Regions from separate parts of the Robertmurraya sp. FSL W8-0741 genome, predicted to be linked through region 1. Evidence: predicted binding sites of a transcription regulator. Region 1 holds the regulator's gene; each other region holds the start of a gene.
The links. Region 1 encodes Rex, which represses fermentation and respiration genes when NADH is low (regulators of the CRP and FNR family bind a similar motif). Its sites were predicted from a motif close to TTGTGAAATATTTCACAA; they were not measured.
Positions count from the first base shown of each region.

Region 2: a site for Rex is predicted at 1,377-1,394, ahead of NST02_RS17520 (TIGR04053 family radical SAM/SPASM domain-containing protein). Genes of this name have one in related genera too.
Region 3: a site for Rex is predicted at 1,551-1,568, ahead of NST02_RS21690 (formate/nitrite transporter family protein). Genes of this name have one in related genera too.

Region 1 covers NZ_JBBOQG010000001.1:4,818,582-4,821,795, reverse strand. The annotation lists gene NST02_RS23650 (ABC-F family ATP-binding cassette domain-containing protein) at 1-824, opposite strand, end outside; gene moaC (cyclic pyranopterin monophosphate synthase MoaC) at 1,023-1,517, shown strand; gene NST02_RS23640 (redox-sensing transcriptional repressor Rex) at 1,564-2,217, shown strand; gene NST02_RS23635 (YdiK family protein) at 2,276-2,485, opposite strand; gene NST02_RS23630 (CPBP family intramembrane glutamic endopeptidase) at 2,482-3,214, opposite strand, start outside.
Region 2 covers NZ_JBBOQG010000001.1:3,625,808-3,629,021, forward strand. The annotation lists gene NST02_RS17515 (Crp/Fnr family transcriptional regulator) at 1-54, shown strand, start outside; gene NST02_RS17520 (TIGR04053 family radical SAM/SPASM domain-containing protein) at 162-1,283, opposite strand; gene NST02_RS17525 (metal-sulfur cluster assembly factor) at 1,509-1,817, opposite strand; gene NST02_RS17530 (prolyl oligopeptidase family serine peptidase) at 2,079-2,876, opposite strand; gene NST02_RS17535 (Cof-type HAD-IIB family hydrolase) at 3,179-3,214, shown strand, end outside.
Region 3 covers NZ_JBBOQG010000001.1:4,443,475-4,446,688, forward strand. The annotation lists gene NST02_RS21685 (transporter substrate-binding domain-containing protein) at 1-537, opposite strand, end outside; gene NST02_RS21690 (formate/nitrite transporter family protein) at 715-1,518, opposite strand; gene NST02_RS21695 (basic amino acid ABC transporter substrate-binding protein) at 1,649-2,455, opposite strand; gene NST02_RS21700 (GNAT family N-acetyltransferase) at 2,934-3,214, opposite strand, start outside.

The DNA of each region.
Region 1 (3,214 bases):
TTAGCGATTTCTTCCTGCTGTTTCTCATATTGCTTCATCTCGCGCTCGTAGTTCAATGCCTTTTGTTCTAGATACGCACTATAATTCCCTGTATATCTTGTGATGTTTAAACGCGAAATTTCATACACTTGGTTCACGACTTTATCTAGGAAGTAGCGATCATGGGAAACGATAAGAATAGCACCAGAATAGCTCTGTAAGTAGTTTTCCAGCCATGAAAGAGTGTCGATATCAAGATGGTTTGTCGGTTCATCAAGAATTAAAATATCAGGTTTCGTTAGCAATAGCTTTCCTAAGGCGAGTCTTGTTTTTTGTCCGCCGCTCAAACTCGAAATTTTTGTTGAGTAATCAAATGAATGGAAATTTAATCCATGCAAGACAGAGCGAATATCTGCTTCGTACTGATAGCCACCGTTTTCTTTGTAGGATACTTGCAGCTGATCATACTCTTTTATAATTTTTTCGTACTCAGTTGAATGATTGAAGATAGCCGGATCAGCCATTTTTTCTTCCAATTGCCTCAGCGTACGTTCCTGTGATTTCAAATGCTGGAACACCGTCAACATTTCATCCCAAATGGAATAATCCGATTCCAGTCCGGTGGTTTGTGCTAAATATCCAATCTCGACACCTTTTGGTTTAATAATTTCGCCACTTTCATAAGACAGCTGTCCAGCGATAATTTTCAGGAGTGTTGATTTTCCAGCACCATTTCGTCCAACGAGTGCAATCCGATCCTTTGTTTGTACCTCAAGTTTTATATTCGTTAAAATGGGGTCAGCCCCATATGATTTTGATAGTTGATTGACTTGTAATAGTATCATTCGTTTCACCTCAGTATGTCTAGGAATAGTGTAACGTAGAACATTAAGAACAGCAATTAAAGAAGATTTTTCCTGACACTCTTCTTTATTACGAGACACTTTTTTTCCTCGTGAAAGGAAAAATTTATTGTGAAGATAATAACAATGTTTTCACAAAGATCACAAAATAGTGTATCATTTGAAGTGAGGTGTTTGATAATGGCAGAGTTTACCCATTTTAATGAAGAAGGCAGAGCAAAAATGGTCGATGTTAGCAATAAGAAGGAAACCGTAAGAACGGCAATTGCTAACTCTAGTATTACAGTAAATAAACAAATTTACGAGCAAATTACCCAGCAGCAAAATAAAAAAGGGGATGTACTTGCAGTTGCTCAAGTAGCAGGAATTATGGCTTGTAAGAAAACAGCGGATATTATACCAATGTGTCATCCGCTTCCCTTGACAGGAGTGAATATTTCATTCAAGTGGGTAATAAAAGATGAGAATTATGAGTTAAAAATTACTGCATCTGTTAAGACAAAAGGAAATACGGGAGTAGAAATGGAAGCGTTAACAGCGGCTTCGATTTGCGCTCTGACAGTGTATGATATGTGTAAGGCTGTTGACAAGGGCATGGTTATTGGTCAAACGTATTTAGTGGAAAAAACTGGTGGGAAAAACGGCGATTTTAAAAGGGAAGAAGAAGTAAGATAAGGTTTAACTCGTTAAAAAAGGACTATATAGGGGTGGGGGAAATAAAATGAGTAACGATACAGTGAAAATACCTCAAGCAACGGCAAAGAGACTACCGTTATATTATCGCTTTTTAAAGAATTTACATTCTTCAGGAAAACAGAGGGTTTCCTCTGCTGAGCTAAGTGAAGCGGTGAAGGTAGATTCAGCAACAATCCGGAGAGATTTCTCCTATTTCGGTGCCTTAGGAAAAAAAGGCTATGGTTATAATGTTAATTATTTGCTAACCTTTTTTCGTAAGACCCTTGATCAAGATGAGTTAACAAAAGTTGCGTTGATTGGTGTCGGAAATCTAGGTACTGCGCTGCTTCATTATAATTTCTTGAAAAATAATAATACAAAAATTGCTGTTGGCTTTGATGTTGAAGAGGCGAAGATCGGTACATCGATCGGGGATGTTCCTATTCATCATATGGACGAGCTTGAAAAAATAATTACAGAAATGGGCATTACAGTAGCAATTTTAACGGTACCAGCTCCATTTGCCCAGACGATTACAGACCGACTCGTAGCAGCTAATGTTAAAGGAATCCTTAATTTTACACCGGCAAGACTAACCGTACCGGCGACAACAAGAGTTCACCATATTGATCTGGCTGTGGAGCTTCAATCATTGGTGTATTTCCTTAAGCATTATGGAGTAGATGAGGAAGAGGAATAATTTTATGACAAAAGGCATGGACTCGGTATAACTAAGTTCATGCCTTTTTTTATGCTGTTTATTTTTTATCTTTTTGAATGGCTTTTACTTTGAAGTGAAAGAGAACCATTCGAATCCCACTTCCGAAATCAAAGGTAGCTAAAATGACGAATAAATAGGTGAAAATTCCCCATTCGCCATTACGCTGAACATCCTGGACGGCAAAATAGGTAAATAAAAGTCCAAGAACAATATAAAGGATACCTGAGAACAAAGGTGTTCGTATCATAGAAAAAGACCTCCAATGAAGCTCTGAATAGATTCTGCTTCTCGTAGCATTCGTTCAATATCTTCTTTAAAAACAGATTGCACGAGAACAACAAAGGTGTTCATGGCAACATGAGCAATGATTGGAACAATAATTCGTTTTGTTTTAATATAAAGAAAAGCAAAGGTGAAGCCCATTGCTGAGTAAAGCAATAAATGTTCGATTTCTGCATGGGCTAAGGCAAAAATAATGGAGCTTATTATGGCTGAGAGAAAAAAGTTCAGCCGCTTATAAAGTGAGCCGAAAATAATTTTACGAAAAACGATTTCTTCCAGAATGGGTCCAATAACAGAACTGACAATGACAACAACTGGAAAGGATTCAATCAAAGAGAGGATTTGCTGTGTATTTTCAGAGCCCATATCTATTCCTAACCAACTTTCAATATTGGCAGCTAACCCTTGAGCAAATAACGCGAGAAATACACCAGCGATCGCCCAAAAGATTGAGGCTGAAACAGAAGCAGTCTCTCGATCCAAGCTTGGTTGCTTCATTTCTTTACGCAAAAGGAATAAAGTCGCGAGCAAGGCTACGGAAAAGCTGAAGACAATCCAAATAACGACAGCGTAAACAGCCATCTCCTCAATACTATATCCAATTAGCACGCCGCCAAATGTTAAAGCCGGCACCCCAACAAAAGTTGAAAGTTGCATCGTAATGTAAATGATTAAAATGTACCAATATTCTTTT
Region 2 (3,214 bases), 1.2 Mb from region 1:
AAGGACGAGATTGGCTGTGAAGATTGCCCGATCATCTATTGCAACATTGAGTAATTCCACTTCTTTGACGCTTTTTATGCAATGATAAAAATAGAGTGAGCCGTGCTGTTCCCCCAAAAGTTAGTGCAATAATAAACTTCTGGGGACACCATCACGACACTCTATTTTTGTTTTTGTCTTAACGATTTTGGAATATAGACACAGAATGGCTCACTTTCTAAATAATCCCCGGTCATTGCGTAAGCTCGTGAACGGGACCCGCCACAAACGTATCTAAATTCGCAAACGCCACACTTGCCTTTGTATTTATCTGGATTTCGCAAATCCTTAAAAATAGGAGATTCACGGTAAATTTCTGCCAGCGGCTGTTCCTTCACATTTCCAGCTTTTATTGGCAGTAAGCCACTAGGGTAAACATCCCCGATATGAGAAATGAAAACAAATCCATTTCCGTCATTAACCCCTTTTGGAGCTCTTCCTAAACCATCAATTGAACCTGTTAAGCCTTGTTCAGTTAAAGCATCTAAGTAACGGATTTCATCTGCTTGTCCTTTTGCTTCACGCATTTTTTGCTGAATAAATACACGACGATAATGCTGAGCCGCTGTTGTTTTAATATCAAACCTAACCCGTTTGCTTAAATCATGAAGCCATATAAATACCTTCTCGTGTTCCACCGGTGATATCATGTCGCTTTCTTGCCCTCTGCCGGTTGGCACCAGAAAAAAAACACTCCATAACACACAATCCAATTCCTCAATTAATTGTGCCATCTCATTTAAGTATTCAACATTATACCTTGAAATAACTGTATTTATTTGAATCGGGATCTCCAGCTCATGCAAATAACGAATTCTCTCCATTGTTAAATCAAAAGAACCTTCAGTACCTCTAAAATGATCGTGTATTTTGGCGTTATGCCCATCCAGGCTAAAAGCCCAACGTGAAAGTCCAACTTCTTTTGCTTTCTCAATTGCTTCCTTCGTCACATTTGGAGTCGCACTCGGGGTCATAGAGACCCGCACTCCTTTTTTAACAGCATACTCAGCGATGTCAAAAACATCCGGACGCATTAGAGGATCCCCACCTGTAAATACAAGCATTGGATTATTCATTTCATAAATTTGTTCAATTAAATCCTTCCCTTGTTCAAATGTAAGTTCTCTCGGATCTCTTTTATATTGGGCTTCTGCCCGACAATGCAGGCACTTCAACTGACAGGCCCTTGTGAGTTCCCAAATTACGATAAAAGGGTCTTTATGAAAATCTCTCGTAAATATCATTTACAAATGACTCCCTTCTTTTCAATGGGCTTATTTCAATAAAAACCAAAAAAGCCCCTATAAAAGAAGTATATGCTTTCTCATTTCATAAAAAAGTGAAGGAGATCACAAATATCGGGAACTATTAACGATTTTGAGCCCATTTTGTACAAAACAGCTCTTTCGTACAAAATGGGCTCAGCTATCTAAAAAACTCTATGCAAATTTCAACGATATAAATTTATATTAGCGAATTCCCAATGCAATCTTAGCATATCTAGACATTTTGTCCTTTGTCCAAGGTGGATTCCAAACAATATTCACTTCTGTGTCTTTTACTTCTGGAATTTCTGCAAGGGCTGCTTTCACTTGATCAACAATCGTTCCTGCTAACGGACACCCCATGGAGGTTAAGGTCATCGTTACAGTTGCCATCCCTTCCTCATTCATTTCTACATCATACACTAAGCCTAAATTTACAACATCTATACCAAGCTCTGGGTCTACAACAAGTTCTAATGCTCCCATAATGCTATCTTTTAATTCTTGTTCCATATCTTTCACTCCTCATTTCGTTATAGCCTTACTTCACTATACCTATCATCTTAGACAAAGAAGCCATCGTTTTCAAACGATAACCTTTTTTTGCTTTGTTAGATATTGTGTTGATTTTTGGCATTCCGTTTGAAACCAAGGTCTCACCCGTCATTAAGGTCTTCAAATTCCGTGAAACAACGTAAGGAACACAAGTTTTCTCCATCGCATCATGGAATCAGAGAGAAAAACCAATCATCATTTGACCGAAAACTTTATTTTTTACTTAGTAATTTCAAGAATTTCAGCTTCCTTAACATGCTTCTCAAACCATTCGACAAGCTTAAGAACGCCAACTCGACTTACTTTATGATCAGCCTTTTCATCCGTAATAAACTGAAGATTTTCTGGACTATGCTGATAGAGCGGTTTAATGCTCTCGTAAAATTGATACGTGTACTTATACGGCACAATCGGATCCTTCATTCCATGCCAAAACAGCAATGGGCGCTCATTTAATTTTTCCGTCTGCATACTTAAATCATATGTTCTTAAATGCTCCAGAATTGCTTCTTTTTCTTGTTCCGTAAAAGGTAGCTTCACCCCTTTAGCCGCAAATTGTTCAATTTGGTATTGTGAGAATTGTTCATAATAAGGCATCCCCATCAAACTGACAGCAGCTTTAATCCACGAATATTGAGTTAAAGCTCCTAAAGTAATGATGCCTCCCATAGATGTTCCTGCCAACCCAATTTGATTTGGAGTAATTTTATTTTCACTTTCATAATAGTCTTTTATTAATTGAAGCTCATCAATCGTTTTTGTGACAATTTCCCAGAACTTAATATTCATCTCTAGGGAATTTAATCCTGTCTGTCTCTCTCCATGGTAGATTGCTTCTGGCATCACCACTCTAAATCCCTTGTTTGCCAGTAAATAAGCATAATGTAAGTTATTTTCCTTGACGCTCTCAAATCCATGGATAAACAGAATAAACGGAAGAGACTTGTCATTGTTTTTCTGCTCTACTACATGTAATAATGGAATATCAGCGATTGATTTATTTTCTATAATGATCAACTGCGAGTCCCTCCAAACAAATGATGATAAACAAATTCTTTTACAAAACTTTGCGAAAATTGGTAACCTATAAGTAGGAATACATTAACTGCTCAAGTATAGAGCCTATTATGTAAAGTTTTCCTATATTTTTAGTGTAACATGTAGACGAATAAATTCCTAAAGCTTTACACTTAGGATAAGACCTTACATTATTCATGGTTAATGATAGGCTTTGTTAAACAATGTAACTGATAAAACTCAGCACCGACATATAACAAAGCCAATGAATAAAATATAACATCATAACGAAGGAGACGTTTATGGCTGAAAAACATTTAATTGCATTAGATTTAGAT
Region 3 (3,214 bases), 380 kb from region 1:
TGGAGTCGTTTCGAAAGGTTTTATATTTTTGTGATTGCTTCCTAAAATAGATTCTGCAATTTCATGCCCTGTCGTGTCCTTTTGAACAGCTACAACCTTGTCAGTTAAGTCCGCACCACTTTGAATATCACTGTCTTCAGGAATTAAAATTTCATTTGAAGATGCGTAATAAGGGACGGAAAAATCATATGACATTTTTCGATCATCCGTGATCGTGATCGATGAAATAGCCAGATCAGCATTTTCAGTGTCAATTTCAACAAATAACGGATCCCAACCAACGTGGTCAACCTTTAATTCATAGCCGGCTTCCGCAGCAGCAGCTTTTGCTAGATCAATGTCAAAACCGAGAATTTGATCCCCATTCATATACTCCATAGGTGCATATGCTGCATCTGTTACGAGCCTTAGTGTTTTCTTCTCATTTCCGTCATTATTTTCTGAATTTTTCGAACCAGTTTCATTCGCTCCACAAGCTGACACCATCAGGACAAGCCCCATTAATAAAATGAACCGTACCTTCTTACCAATCTTCACAAAAATTTCCCCCTCAACAGTAATTTCGAGTTTTGAATTTTCTCTAAATTCAGATATAACATTATTATACTGAGTTAGGATCACGTTCGCAACCTAAAAACTATCGGCAAAGTTTTATACTGAGATAGAATTAATTACAAGCAGGAGGAGGATTTATACAAATTCCCCCCTCAATCATTAACTTGCCTTTAATGATTGTTTTTCGCCGCTGCGTTGCTGATGATGAAGTGAAAGCCAATACAGCATGGCCACAAAAATGGAACCTCCTACTAAATTCCCTAAAAATACAGGGGTAAAATTAGAAATATAATCAAGCCAATTTAAATAACCGGCAAAAATAGCCGCTGGGATGACAAACATATTGGCAACAACGTGTTGAAAACCAATAGCAACAAAAGTCATCGTCGGAAACCAAATTCCTAAAATTTTTCCTGATGGCGTATTTGAACCGTAACAAAGCCAGACGGCTAATGCTACAAGCCAGTTACAGCCAATCCCTGAGACAAATGCTTGAATAAATGAACCATCCAGTTTATGTTCGGCAATATGAATCATTTTTTCTAAATAAACACCTGACTCAGTAAGACCAACTATATGCCCAAAAAAGTAAGCAACAAATAGCGCACCGATAAAGTTGCTTAACGTAATAATGGCTAAGTTTCTTATTAAAGCCACTGTTTTTATCTTTTTCGCATATCTGGCTAGAGGGACAGCCATCATATTGCCTGTTAATAATTCGCCACCAGCCATTAACGTTAAAATAAGGCCAATTGGGAATAACGACGCTCCAATAATAGTGGACAATCCTTCTAATTCACCACTGAGAGGAGCTGTGACACGTATGTAAAGCAAATAGCCAAGAGCAATAAAAGCTCCAGCCTGAAACCCCAATATCAGCGATTTCAAAAAGGGGTAATTTGCCTTTTTCACACCGTGGTTAATCGTAATATCAATAATTTCTTCAGGTTTATAAGAAGCCATAGGATCAACATTCCTTCCGCTTTTATAGTTTTATGTGAAATAACACACATACTCAATTTTATACCATTTTGTGCTATTTTCCTGTGAACATTTTGAGTATGTTTTTCACGAGCGGAGGGAATATGAGCTTTTACTGTGCCGCTTTTAGCCCTTCTATATCGGGTTCAGTTCCGAACCATTCCTTATAAATTTCTGCATACTTTCCATTGTCTAATATAGTATTGACAGCTTTGTCAAAATCCTCTTTTAGTTCACTGCCTTTAGGGAAAAGGATTCCATAGAACTCAGAGGCAAAGTTTTGTTCATCACTTACTACTTTAAGCTTTTGCTCGGGGTTATTTTTAACATATGTTTCGACAACAGTATTATCAGCGATGACAGCGTCTGCTCCATCATTCAACAGCTCCTGGATCGCTAAATTATTGTCCTCAAATTTTTTAATGCTGTCGTTGTTTACGCCAAGCAGTGCTTCTGCCGACTCCTGCCCTGTTGTACCATTTTGAACCGCGACGGTTTTGCCTATTAAATCGTCAGCGCTTTGAATATCGCTGCCTTCTTTTACTAAAATCATATTAGTAGATAAATAATAAGGAACAGAGAAATCATATGTTTCCTTTCTATCATCATTAATCGTGATGGCAGCAACCGCTAAATCCGCGACTTTATCTTTCGCTTCTAGAAGCATGGATTCCCATCCGACATGCTTAATATCTAATTCATAGCCGGCTTCTTCAGCAACAGCTTCAATAAAATCTATATCAAAACCGACGATTTTATCCCCTTCCATGTACTCCATCGGTGCATATGCAGCGTTTGTAACAAGTTTGAGGGTCTTATCTTCATCTCCTCCACCTGTTGTGCTATTCGTTCCACATCCAGAAAGGACAATTGTAATCGCTAAAATCATTAAAAAGCTAAGCTTTGTTAGTTTTTTCATGCTTCTAATCTCCTTTAGTCTTACACTCTCGTAAGTTCATTCTATTTAACATGTTGTAATTATACTAATATATGATTATTTATGCAATATAATTTTATAAAATATTATTTTTATAGCATATCATTGTATAATGATGAATAAAAACGAAATAACAAAGAATGCTTTTAAGTGATAGAAGGAAATTCATAAGTCACTCATGTTAGAAGGAACATTCCATGACGAAATGATTTAATCGGAGGACGGTGTTTAACCGTAATATTAAGATTCTGAGACCCGTCATAAAATCTCAATAAATTTATGGAGTAAAGTGGTAACTTCCTTCAAGCATCCCATTATGAATGTTCTTTCGAAAAGTCATGAATGATTATGAATATTGGTAAATAGAAGCTTAAAATATCTAGATTTCATAATGGTAAATTTCCATCTTCTATTTTTGAAAATCATATGTGCTCTACTCTATGTCATCACAAAAGCAGCGTTAATTTAAAATCTTAATTAGTTCAATCTCATCTCTGATTGGAATACCATCATTGCCAAGCAATGGGATCTCAGGTTTGATTCTTCTAGCCTTTTCTACAGCATTATTTAATATTTTGGATAGAGTAAAACCTCGTTTTTGATAAAACTTTAATGCTAGTAAATTATCATTTGTAGTGATCACTTTTATAAGTTGACAATTTTCCTTAACAGCGAGATTTTCTACTTCCTGAACTAAAGATGTACCTACTCCCTTACCTTCTTCAATACTATCTAATGAGA